3 regions of the Faecalibacterium faecis genome follow, and region 1 is predicted to be linked to each of the others. Evidence: predicted binding sites of a transcription regulator. Region 1 holds the regulator's gene; each other region holds the start of a gene.
The links. Region 1 encodes HrcA, which represses chaperone genes, less so after heat shock. Its sites were predicted from a motif close to TGTTAGCACTCNNNNNNNNNGAGTGCTAACA; they were not measured.
Positions count from the first base shown of each region.

Region 2: a site for HrcA is predicted at 1,290-1,320, ahead of htpG (molecular chaperone HtpG). Genes of this name have one in related genera too.
Region 3: a site for HrcA is predicted at 2,041-2,071, ahead of clpB (ATP-dependent chaperone ClpB). Genes of this name have one in related genera too.

Region 1 covers NZ_JBBMEP010000008.1:61,918-65,169, forward strand. The annotation lists gene WMO17_RS05660 (aminoacetone oxidase family FAD-binding enzyme) at 1-139, opposite strand, end outside; gene WMO17_RS05665 (stage V sporulation T C-terminal domain-containing protein) at 367-909, shown strand; gene hrcA (heat-inducible transcriptional repressor HrcA) at 1,097-2,170, shown strand; gene WMO17_RS05675 (nucleotide exchange factor GrpE) at 2,167-2,796, shown strand; gene dnaK (molecular chaperone DnaK) at 2,898-3,252, shown strand, end outside.
Region 2 covers NZ_JBBMEP010000007.1:116,790-120,041, reverse strand. The annotation lists gene WMO17_RS05325 (hypothetical protein) at 1-289, opposite strand, end outside; gene WMO17_RS05320 (alpha/beta hydrolase) at 404-1,183, opposite strand; gene htpG (molecular chaperone HtpG) at 1,386-3,252, shown strand, end outside.
Region 3 covers NZ_JBBMEP010000005.1:26,600-29,851, reverse strand. The annotation lists gene clpB (ATP-dependent chaperone ClpB) at 1-1,883, opposite strand, end outside; gene WMO17_RS03535 (DegV family protein) at 2,206-3,108, opposite strand; gene WMO17_RS03530 (adenylosuccinate synthase) at 3,154-3,252, opposite strand, start outside.

The DNA of each region.
Region 1 (3,252 bases):
TGCCGGTGGCAAGCAGCTTTTTGCCCGGCTTCGGGTTGCGCTCCAGCACAATGACCTGTGCAGCGGGGGCACTTTGTGCCGCCGCCAGCGCGGCTGCAAGACCGGCGGCACCGCCGCCCAGAATGAGGATGTTCGGCATCCGGACACCTGCCTTTCTCAGTAGAATTTTAGGATCTGTCTTCATAAGCGGGGTGCTGTGCTTATGAAAACGGCTTTTTGTATCATTGTAGCAGAACCCTGCCGGAAACGCAACGAAGAGGCAGCTTTCCGTGCAGGTCTTTTTGCGCGGGGGCAGCAGGTATAAATGGCCCGGTCTGACAGATACTAGTGCTGCAGGCATTTTTAAGGAAACGGAGGAGCAAAAACATGAAAGCAACAGGAATCGTGCGCCGCATCGACGAGCTGGGCCGGGTGGTGATCCCAAAGGAGATCCGCCGCACCCAGCGCATCCGCCGCGGCGACCCGCTGGAGATCTTCACCACGGGCGACGGCGAGGTGATCTTTAAAAAGTATTCGCCCATTGGCGAGATGAACACAGTAGCGGCCCAGTATACCGAGGTGCTCAGCAAAAGCTTTGCGCTGACCGCACTGGTGGCCGACCGCGACCGCATCCTTACGGTGAGCGGCTCCGGCCGGCGGGAGCTGGCCGACCGCAGCATCAGCCAGCCGCTGGAAAAGCTGATGGATGGCCGCAGGCTGTACCAGAGCGAGGGCATTGCCGAAAAGTGCATCCTGCCCTGCGAAGGCTCGCCCCGAGCAGTGCTGTGTGCCGCACCCATCATTGCGGCGGGCGATGTGACCGGCGTGGTGGCCCTGCTGACCGAAGACCGCACGGCCACGCCGGATGCCGCCCAGCTCAAGGCCGTGAATGTGGCAGCGGCATTTCTGGCAAGGCAGATGGAAGAGTAAAGAACATGCCGGAGCGCTTTCCTTATAATAAGGAGGGCGCTTTCTTCGTTTATGACAGAATTATGAATCTTTTAAAACATTTTTCCAAGGGGCTTGACAGCACCGGAAAATTGGCTATAATGGTCTTAGCACTCAGGAACAAGGAGTGCTAAACAAACAAAGCGAACGCAAAAAGGAGGCAGGCGCTATGACGATGGATGCACGCAAGCAGCGAGTCTTGCAGGCGATCGTGGCGCTGTATGGTCTCGAAGGCGAGCCCGTTGGCAGCAGCGTGCTGGCAAACTACTTTGACATGGCAGTTTCCAGCGCAACGCTTCGCAATGAGATGGCGGCGCTGACAAAGCTGGGCCTGCTGGAGCAGCCCCACACCAGCGCGGGCCGTGTGCCCAGTGCCAAGGGCTACCGTTACTACCTTGATAATCTGCTGACCGACGATCAGCCGCTGGATCGTGTGAGCCGCGCCCGGGTGGATGCGGTGTTCGCAAGCCTCGACCATGAGCCGGAAAAGCTGGCCGCAGGTGCCGCCAAGGCGCTGGCCGCCATCAGCGGCTGCACCGCCGCCATCAGCACCCCGTGCGCCGAAGACCTGTGCATCGCCCACTATGAAGTGGTTCAGGTGGGCCGCAGCGCAGCGGCTGTGCTGGCCGTTACCACGGCCGGTTACGTTCGTACCCGTGTGGCACGGGTGCGCACCGGTCTTTCCCGCGAGAATGCGGCAGCACTTGCCGCACTGCTGAACCGCAACCTTACCTTTGTAGCGCCGGTGGATCTTTCCACCCGGCTGCTGGCAGAGCTGTGCAGCCAGATCGACCCGGAGCTGGTGCCCGTTATCAGTGCAGCGGCTGCCATCCTGCAGGATTCCGTCAAGCCCCACGTATTTCTGGGCGGCGAGCAGTATCTGCTGGACTGGCCCCAGCTGGACGGCAAGGTGGGCGACATCCTCACACTGCTGAACGACGAGGAGCAGGCCGCTGGCCTGATCGCACCTCCGGCAGAACGCAGTGAGAGCGTGCTGCTGGGCGAGGATCTGGAACCGCAGATCCCGGGTCTGTGCATCGTGAGCGACCGGTATCTGGTGGGCGGAGGCCTGTGGGGCTCCATTGCATTGATCGGCCCCACCCGGATGCCCTTCCAGAAGCTGATGCCGCTGCTGCATTACTTTGCAGACCAGCTGGGCGAGGGCATGAGCGGCAAACGAAAAGACACCCCACAGGCTGCCGTACCCCGGCGGACTGTGATCTATAAGGAGGATCTGGAATGAGCGAAGAAGCAAAAAAGACGGCTCCGGCTCAGGAAGCGGAGCAGCCCGAAACGGCTCCCGAGGAAAAGGCCCAGCAGGCAGCACCCGAACAGGAACCTGCTGCCGAAGCTGCCGACCCGAAGGATGACAAGAAGAAGGATGGCGGCTGGTTCAACAAGAAGGCCCGCGAGCTGGAAGCCGTAAAGGCAAAGCTGGACGCGGCCGAAGCCAACGCTGCACAGGCCAAAGACCAGCTGCTGCGCATGGCAGCGGAGTACGAGAACTACCGCAAGCGCTCCACCCGCGAAGCCGACCAGAAGTTCAACGATGGCATTTCCTTTGCGGTGAACCAGATCATTCCCATTCTGGATACGCTGGAGATGGCAGCCAACGCCCCCACCACCGACGAGAACTACAAAAAGGGCGTGACCATGACGCTGGACAAGGCCGCCAAGGCGCTGGATGCCCTCCATGTGGAGGAGATCGAGGCGCTGGGCAAGCCCTTTGATCCCAACTTCATGAATGCAGTGCAGCAGATCCCCGCCCCGGACGGACAGGAGAGCGGCACCGTCATCACGGTCTACCAGAAGGGCTACAAGCTGGGCGATAAGATCGTCCGCCATGCGACCGTTGTAGTGGCCGAATAACAAAGCAGAAACCCGAAAGGGTTTTGAATATAACATCCGCTTACAAACATTTGAGCATCACATAAACAATAAGATTTGTTCTTTCGAGAGGAGTTTTCATTATGAGTAAGATCATTGGTATCGACCTTGGTACTACCAACAGCTGCGTGGCTGTCATGGAGGGCGGCGAGCCCGTTGTTATCGCAAACTCTGAGGGTGCACGCACCACCCCGTCTGTGGTCGGCTTTACCAAGACCGGCGATCGTCTGGTGGGTCAGGTCGCAAAGCGTCAGGCCATCACCAACCCTGAGAACACCGTTGCTTCCATCAAGCGCTTCATGGGCACCGACCACAAGGTGACCCTGAACGGCAAGGAGTACACTCCCCAGCAGGTCAGCGCTATGATCCTGCAGAAGCTGAAGGCTGATGCCGAGGCTTATCTGGGCGAGCCTGTTACCGAGGCTGTCATTACCGTTC
Region 2 (3,252 bases), on a different contig from region 1:
ACCACTGGATCAGGAAGAAATTTTCTTCCTCTACACCGTAGTACAGCCACTGGCCGTCGGCACGCAGCCAGTCGTCCAGATGATCCACTTCTTCGCCGTCCGGCAGGCCAAGGCCTTCTTCGGCATAAAGGTTTTCCGGTTCCACCTGCAGCATTTCGATCACCTGAATGGAGCTTTGCAGGTATTCGTCCTGCGAGACCGTCTTGTCCGAAAGCTCCCATCCGGTGAGAAAAGCCTGCATCATCAGGTCGCGCACAGAGATGCGCGGCAGGGTCGGGTCCATAACCATAGGTATTTCCTTCTTCCTTTAGTTTGTCCCTGCTGACCAGTATACGTCAAAGGCTTATGCAAGTCAACAGTTTAATTGTGAATTTTTTGTAGGTTCGTTCAAATATATCCAGACTTAACAGACGGAAAAGGCAAAAGTGTCTTCCAGCCATTCCACTGCCAGTTCCACCCAGTGATGCCGGTGGCGGCTGGGCTGGTCCACCTCTGCCGTGCTGATGCTGGTACCGTGCACCCCCTTTTCAAACAGATGTGCCTCGCATGGCACACCCGCCCGGTGCAGAGCGTTCACCAGCATCAGGGTGTTCTCCACCGGAACGGTGGCATCCTCCATGGTGGTCCATACGAACACCGGCGGCGTCTGCGGCGTGATCTTATCCTCCAGCCCGAACACCTGCTGTGCCGCCGGGTCGGCGCTGCCCGCCAGCTGCACAAAGCTGCCGCGGTGGGCATACTGCCCTGCCGTGACCACCGGATAGCCCAGAATGACCGCATTGGGCCGGGGCTGGGCCGCTTCGCCGGGAATGTCCAGCACAGCACCGGAAAGGGCCAGGTGGCCGCCCGCTGAAAAGCCGCACACGGCAATTTTTTCCGGCAGGATATGCCACTGGGCCGCGTGCTGTCGCACAAGACCGATAGCCTCGGCCAGCTGGCGCAGCGGCATGTAGTCCTTTGCCTTTTCGCAGATGGCGTAGTCCAGCACAGCGGTGTGGTACCCCGCCGCCGCAAACTGCAGCGCCACCGGGTCGCCCTCGCGGGCACTCACATGGGTATAGCCGCCGCCGGGCACCACCAGCACCAATGGCCGGTCAAGCACATTCGGCATCCGCTCACAGCAATCACGCAGATAAACGGTCAGTGTCCCACCGCCGGCCAGTTCCAGCTGTTTCAGCTGCATGATATTTCCTCCTTTTACAGCATCCTTTGCGGTTCATTATAGCACAAAACGAACCATTTTTTAAACTTTTTATGAAAGCCCTTGATTTTTGCTTTTCGTCGGTGTATATTAGCACTCGAAAGTTACGAGTGCTAAGTATTCAAAAGCAATATCCTATTCCGAGTGCTTGGTGCCGAATACAGATAAAAAGAGGTTTTGCATTATGGCTAAGAAAGAATTTCAGGCTGAAAGCAAAAAGCTGATGGATATGATGATCAACTCCATCTACACCAATAAGGAAATTTTCCTGCGCGAGCTGATCTCCAACGCATCGGATGCCATCGATAAGCTCTATTATAAGAGCCTGACCGATCCTTCTGTGGGCATGAACAAGGGCGATTTCCGCATCCTCATCACCCGCGATAAGGAGAACCGCATCCTGACCATTGAGGATAACGGCATCGGCATGACCAAAGAGGAACTTGAGCAGAATCTGGGCACCATTGCTCACTCCGGTTCTCTGGATTTCAAGAAGGACAACAAGGACGAGAACATCGATATCATCGGTCAGTTTGGTGTCGGCTTCTACTCTTCCTTCATGGTAGCCGATAAAGTCACCGTCATTTCCAAGGCTTATGGCTCGGATGAAGCATGGCAGTGGGAGTCCTCCGGTGTGGACGGCTACGAAATGACCCCCGCCCAGAAGGACACCGCAGGCACCCAGATCATCCTGCACATCAAGCCGGATACTGAGACGGACCACTACGACAACTTCCTCGATGAGTACGGCATCGTGGCCATCGTGAAGAAGTACAGCGACTATGTGCGCTATCCCATCCAGATGGAGCGCCAGCACGAGCGCCAGAAGCCGGAACCCGATCCCAAGCCGGAGGATTATAAGCCCGAATGGGAGACTTACACCGAGCTGGAAACTCTGAACAGCATGGTGCCCATCTGGAAAAAGCAGAAGAGCGAAGTGACCGACGAGGAGTACGCGAATTTCTATAAGGAAAAGTTTGGTGATTATACCGACCCCGCCCGCGTCATCGTCAGCCGCACCGAGGGCACTGCAAATTATAATGCCCTGCTGTTCGTGCCCAGCCACCGTCCCTACGACTTCTACACCAAGGATTATGAAAAGGGTCTGGCCCTGTACGCATCCGGCGTGCTCATCATGGAGAAGTGCGCCGACCTGCTGCCCGATTACTTCAGCTTCGTCAAGGGCATTGTGGACAGTCAGGATCTGAGCCTGAACATCAGCCGCGAGATGCTGCAGAAGGACAACCAGCTCAAGCTGATCCACAACGCTCTGGAAAAAAAGATCAAGAACGAGCTGCACGCCATGCTGGCCAATGACCGCGAGAAGTACGAGGAATTCTGGAAAGAGTTCGGCCGTCAGATCAAGTTCGGTGCTTACTCCGACTACGGCATGCACGCCGAGCTGCTGCGCGACCTGCTGCTGTTCTGGTCTGCCAAGGAGCAGAAGATGGTCACTCTGCAGGAGTATGTAGACAAGATGCCCGCTGAGCAGAAGTATATCTACTTCGCTGCCGGTGATTCTACCGACCGTCTGGCAAAGCTGCCCGCCGCTGAACTGGTCATGGATAAGGGCTATGACGTCCTGCTGCTGACCGAGGATGTGGATGAGTTCTGCCTGCAGATCCTGCGCACCTATCCCCGCAAGGATGCCGAAGGCAAGGACGGCACCGTGGAGTTCAAGAATGTCAACAGCGGTGATCTGGGCCTTGAGACCGAGGAAGAGAAGAAGGCCGCCGAGGACGCTACCGCTGAGAACAAGAACCTGTTCGATGCCATGAAGGACGCACTGGACGGCAAGGTGAAAGAGGTCAAGGTCTCTACCCGCCTGAAGGATCACCCTGTGTGCCTGAGTGCTGACGGCCCGCTGTCCATTGAGATGGAAAAAGTGCTGTCCAAGCAGCCCGGCAGCGAAGGCGTAAAGAGCGATAAGGTTCTGGAACTGAATGTCAACCACCCCGTGTTTGCCGTGCTCAAGGCCGCACAGGAGGCCGGTGACACCGACAAGCTCAAGAAGTACAGTGCTCTGCTGTACGCACAGGCTCAGCTGATCG
Region 3 (3,252 bases), on a different contig from region 1:
AGGGCCTGTGCCAGTGCCTTGGCCAGCTCAGTCTTGCCAACGCCGGTGGGGCCGAGGAACAGAAAGCTGCCGATGGGGCGGTTGGGGTTGGCGATACCGGCGCGGCTGCGCAGGATGGCCTCGCTCACCTTGGTCACAGCCTCGTCCTGACCGATGACCCGCTGGTGCAGCACATCGTCCAGATGCAGCAGCTTCTCGCGCTCACCCTCCACCAGTTTCTCCACCGGGATGCCGGTCCAGCGGGCCACGATGCGGGCGATCTCCTCATCGGTCACGCGGTCACGCAGCAGGCTGTCCTCCTTCTTGGCGGCGGCGATCTTCTCTTCCTCTTCCAGCTGTTTCTGCAGCTGGGGCAGCTTGCCATATTTCAGCTCAGCGGCCTTGTTCAGGTCGTACTCGCGCTGAGCCTTTTCAATGTCGGCATTGGTCTGCTCGATCTGCTCACGCAGGGATTGCACCTTGCCGATGGCGTTCTTCTCGTTCTCCCACTTTGCCTTCATGCTGCGGAACTTGTCCTGCAGCTCGGCCAGCTCCTTTTCCAGATCCTTCAGGCGGCTCTGGCTCAGGGCATCGGTCTCCTTTTTCAGGCTCACCTGCTCGATCTGCAGCTGGGTGATGCGGTGGGCCAGATCGTCCATCTCGCTGGGCATGCTGTCCATCTCGGTCTTGATCATGGCGCAGGCTTCATCCACAAGGTCGATGGCCTTATCCGGCAGGAAACGATCCGTGATATAGCGGTCGGAAAGGGTGGCAGCGGCGATCAGGGCGCTGTCGTTGATCTTCACGCCGTGGAACACCTCGTAGCGTTCCTTCAGGCCGCGCAGGATGGAGATCGTGTCCTCCACGGTGGGCTCATCCACCTGTACCGGCTGGAAGCGGCGCTCCAGAGCGGGGTCTTTCTCGATATACTGGCGGTACTCGTCCAGCGTGGTGGCACCGATGCAGTGCAGCTCGCCCCGGGCCAGCATGGGCTTGAGCAGGTTGCCTGCGTCCATGGCACCATCGGTCTTGCCGGCACCCACGATGGTGTGCAGCTCATCGATGAAGAGGATGATCTTGCCCTCGCTCTTCTTCACCTCGTTCAGCACGCTCTTCAGGCGCTCCTCGAACTCGCCGCGGTACTTTGCACCGGCCACCAGAGCGCCCATGTCCAGACTGAACACGATGCGGTCCTTCAGGTTTTCGGGCACATCGCCGCGCACGATCCGCTGTGCAAGGCCCTCTGCAATGGCGGTTTTGCCAACGCCGGGCTCACCGATCAGGCAGGGGTTGTTCTTGGTCTTACGGGACAGGATGCGGATCACGTTGCGGATCTCCTGATCACGGCCGATGACGGGGTCCAGCTTCTGCTTGCGGGCAAGATCTACCAGATCCTGACCATACTTCTGCAGGGCGTTGTAGGTCTCCTCGGGATTGTCGTTGGTGACGCGCTGGTTGCCGCGCACTGCTGTGAGCTGCTGCAGGAACTTATCTTTAGTGATGCTGAACGCACGGAACAACTCGGTGGTGTTCTGGGTCTGCTCGTCCAGCAGACCAAGGAACACATGCTCCACGCTGATATAGTCGTCCTTCATGGCCTTGGCTTCTCGGGCGGCGGCGCTGAGCACCTTATCGGCAGCCTGCGAGATATAGACCTTGTCGGGGTCACGGCCGGAGCCGGAGACCCGGGGCAGAGCCGAAAGCTTTTCGGCCACGGCGGCAGAAAAGCTGCCGGGGTCAACATTCAGCTTCTGCAGCAGCTGCGGGATCAGGCCCTGCTCCTGCGAAGCGAGGGCGTGCAGCAGATGTTCAGGTTCCAATTGATTGTGCTGGTACTCCACAGCCAGCTGCTGCGCTGCCTGCAGAGCCTCCAGCGTTTTCTGCGTATATTGATTGGTATTCATAAAGTCAAGCCTCCATTCATACCGGAAGGTTTATTTTAGCGGACATGACAGCCGTTTGCTAAAAGCCCAGCGCAGAGATGCTGCCGAACGGGAAGCAGCGGCTATTCTTCAGTTGTTTCACGGTTTCAAGCACCTCCTGCCGAACTGGTTTTACTTGTTTTAGCACTCTATCTGTTCGACTGCTAAAACTATACTCCTGTTTTCCCACTTTGTCAATAGGGTTCATAAAAAGTTTGCAAATAGGAAAAAAGCGCCTGCGGGGGCTAAAAAAAGACCACCGCACAACGTTTGTGCGGTGGTCTTGCCTTTTTATATAAAGATATCAGCCCTGCTTTTTCCAGCGGCGCATCACGCCCATGCCCAGCGCATAGGGGCCGGTGTGCACGGCAATGGTGCAGCCGATCTGCAGCAGGCCCACTTCGCACTGAGCGCCGGGGTACTTTGCACGCAGGGCCGCGCGGGTCTGCATCCACAGGCGCTTGCCTTCCTCTTCGTCGTAGCCGTAGCCTACGGTGATGCGGTAGTCGTCCGGGGTGCCGCCGTGGGCATCCAGATAGTTCATCAGCTGTTCCAGCGCTTTTTCAAAGCTCTTCTGTCGGCCGCGTGCCACACCGCCGGAGAAGATCTCGCCATCCTTGAACAGGATCATCGGCTTGATGCCCAGCATGTTGGCTGCACGGCCCGTCACCTTGCCAATGCGGCCGCCCTTAATGAGATAGTCCAGATTGCCTACCGTGAAGAAGATCTGGTTGGTAGCTTTCTCTGCTTCCAGCCATGTCACAGTCTCGTCCAGCGTGCAGCCTGCGTCCCGCATGGCCACGGCGTTTTCCACCATGGTGGACTCGGTAACGGTAGCCGCCGCGCTGTCAATGACCTCAATGCGGGCATCGGGGAAATCTTCCAGCACCAGATCCCGGGCATTGCGGGCGCTGCCCACACAGCCGCTCATCTTGCTGGTGAACACCAGACACAGCACATCCCGGCCAGCAGCAGCATGGGCACGGAATGCCTGCTCAAAGTCCTCAATGGAAGCAAGGCTGGTTTTGGGGTAGGCCGAAGGGTTGTCCACCATGAACTGGTAGAAGTCCCGCACGGCGATCTCCTTGCCTTCTTTGCGGTAGTGCTCGCCGTCCAGCGAGACATAGAAGGGCACGACCTCGATTTGGAGCTGTTTGGCAGTGTCCAGCGTCAGGTCGCATGCGCTGTCGGTAATGATATCAAACATCTGTGACGCTTCCTTTTCTGAATCATTCAGGAGCTTTGCAGGGGATCATACGTGGTGGATATAAGCCTCGCGCTCGGCACCCACAGAGATGTAGGTGATCTTGCAGCCGACAGCCTTTTCCAGATATTCCACGTAATCGCGTGC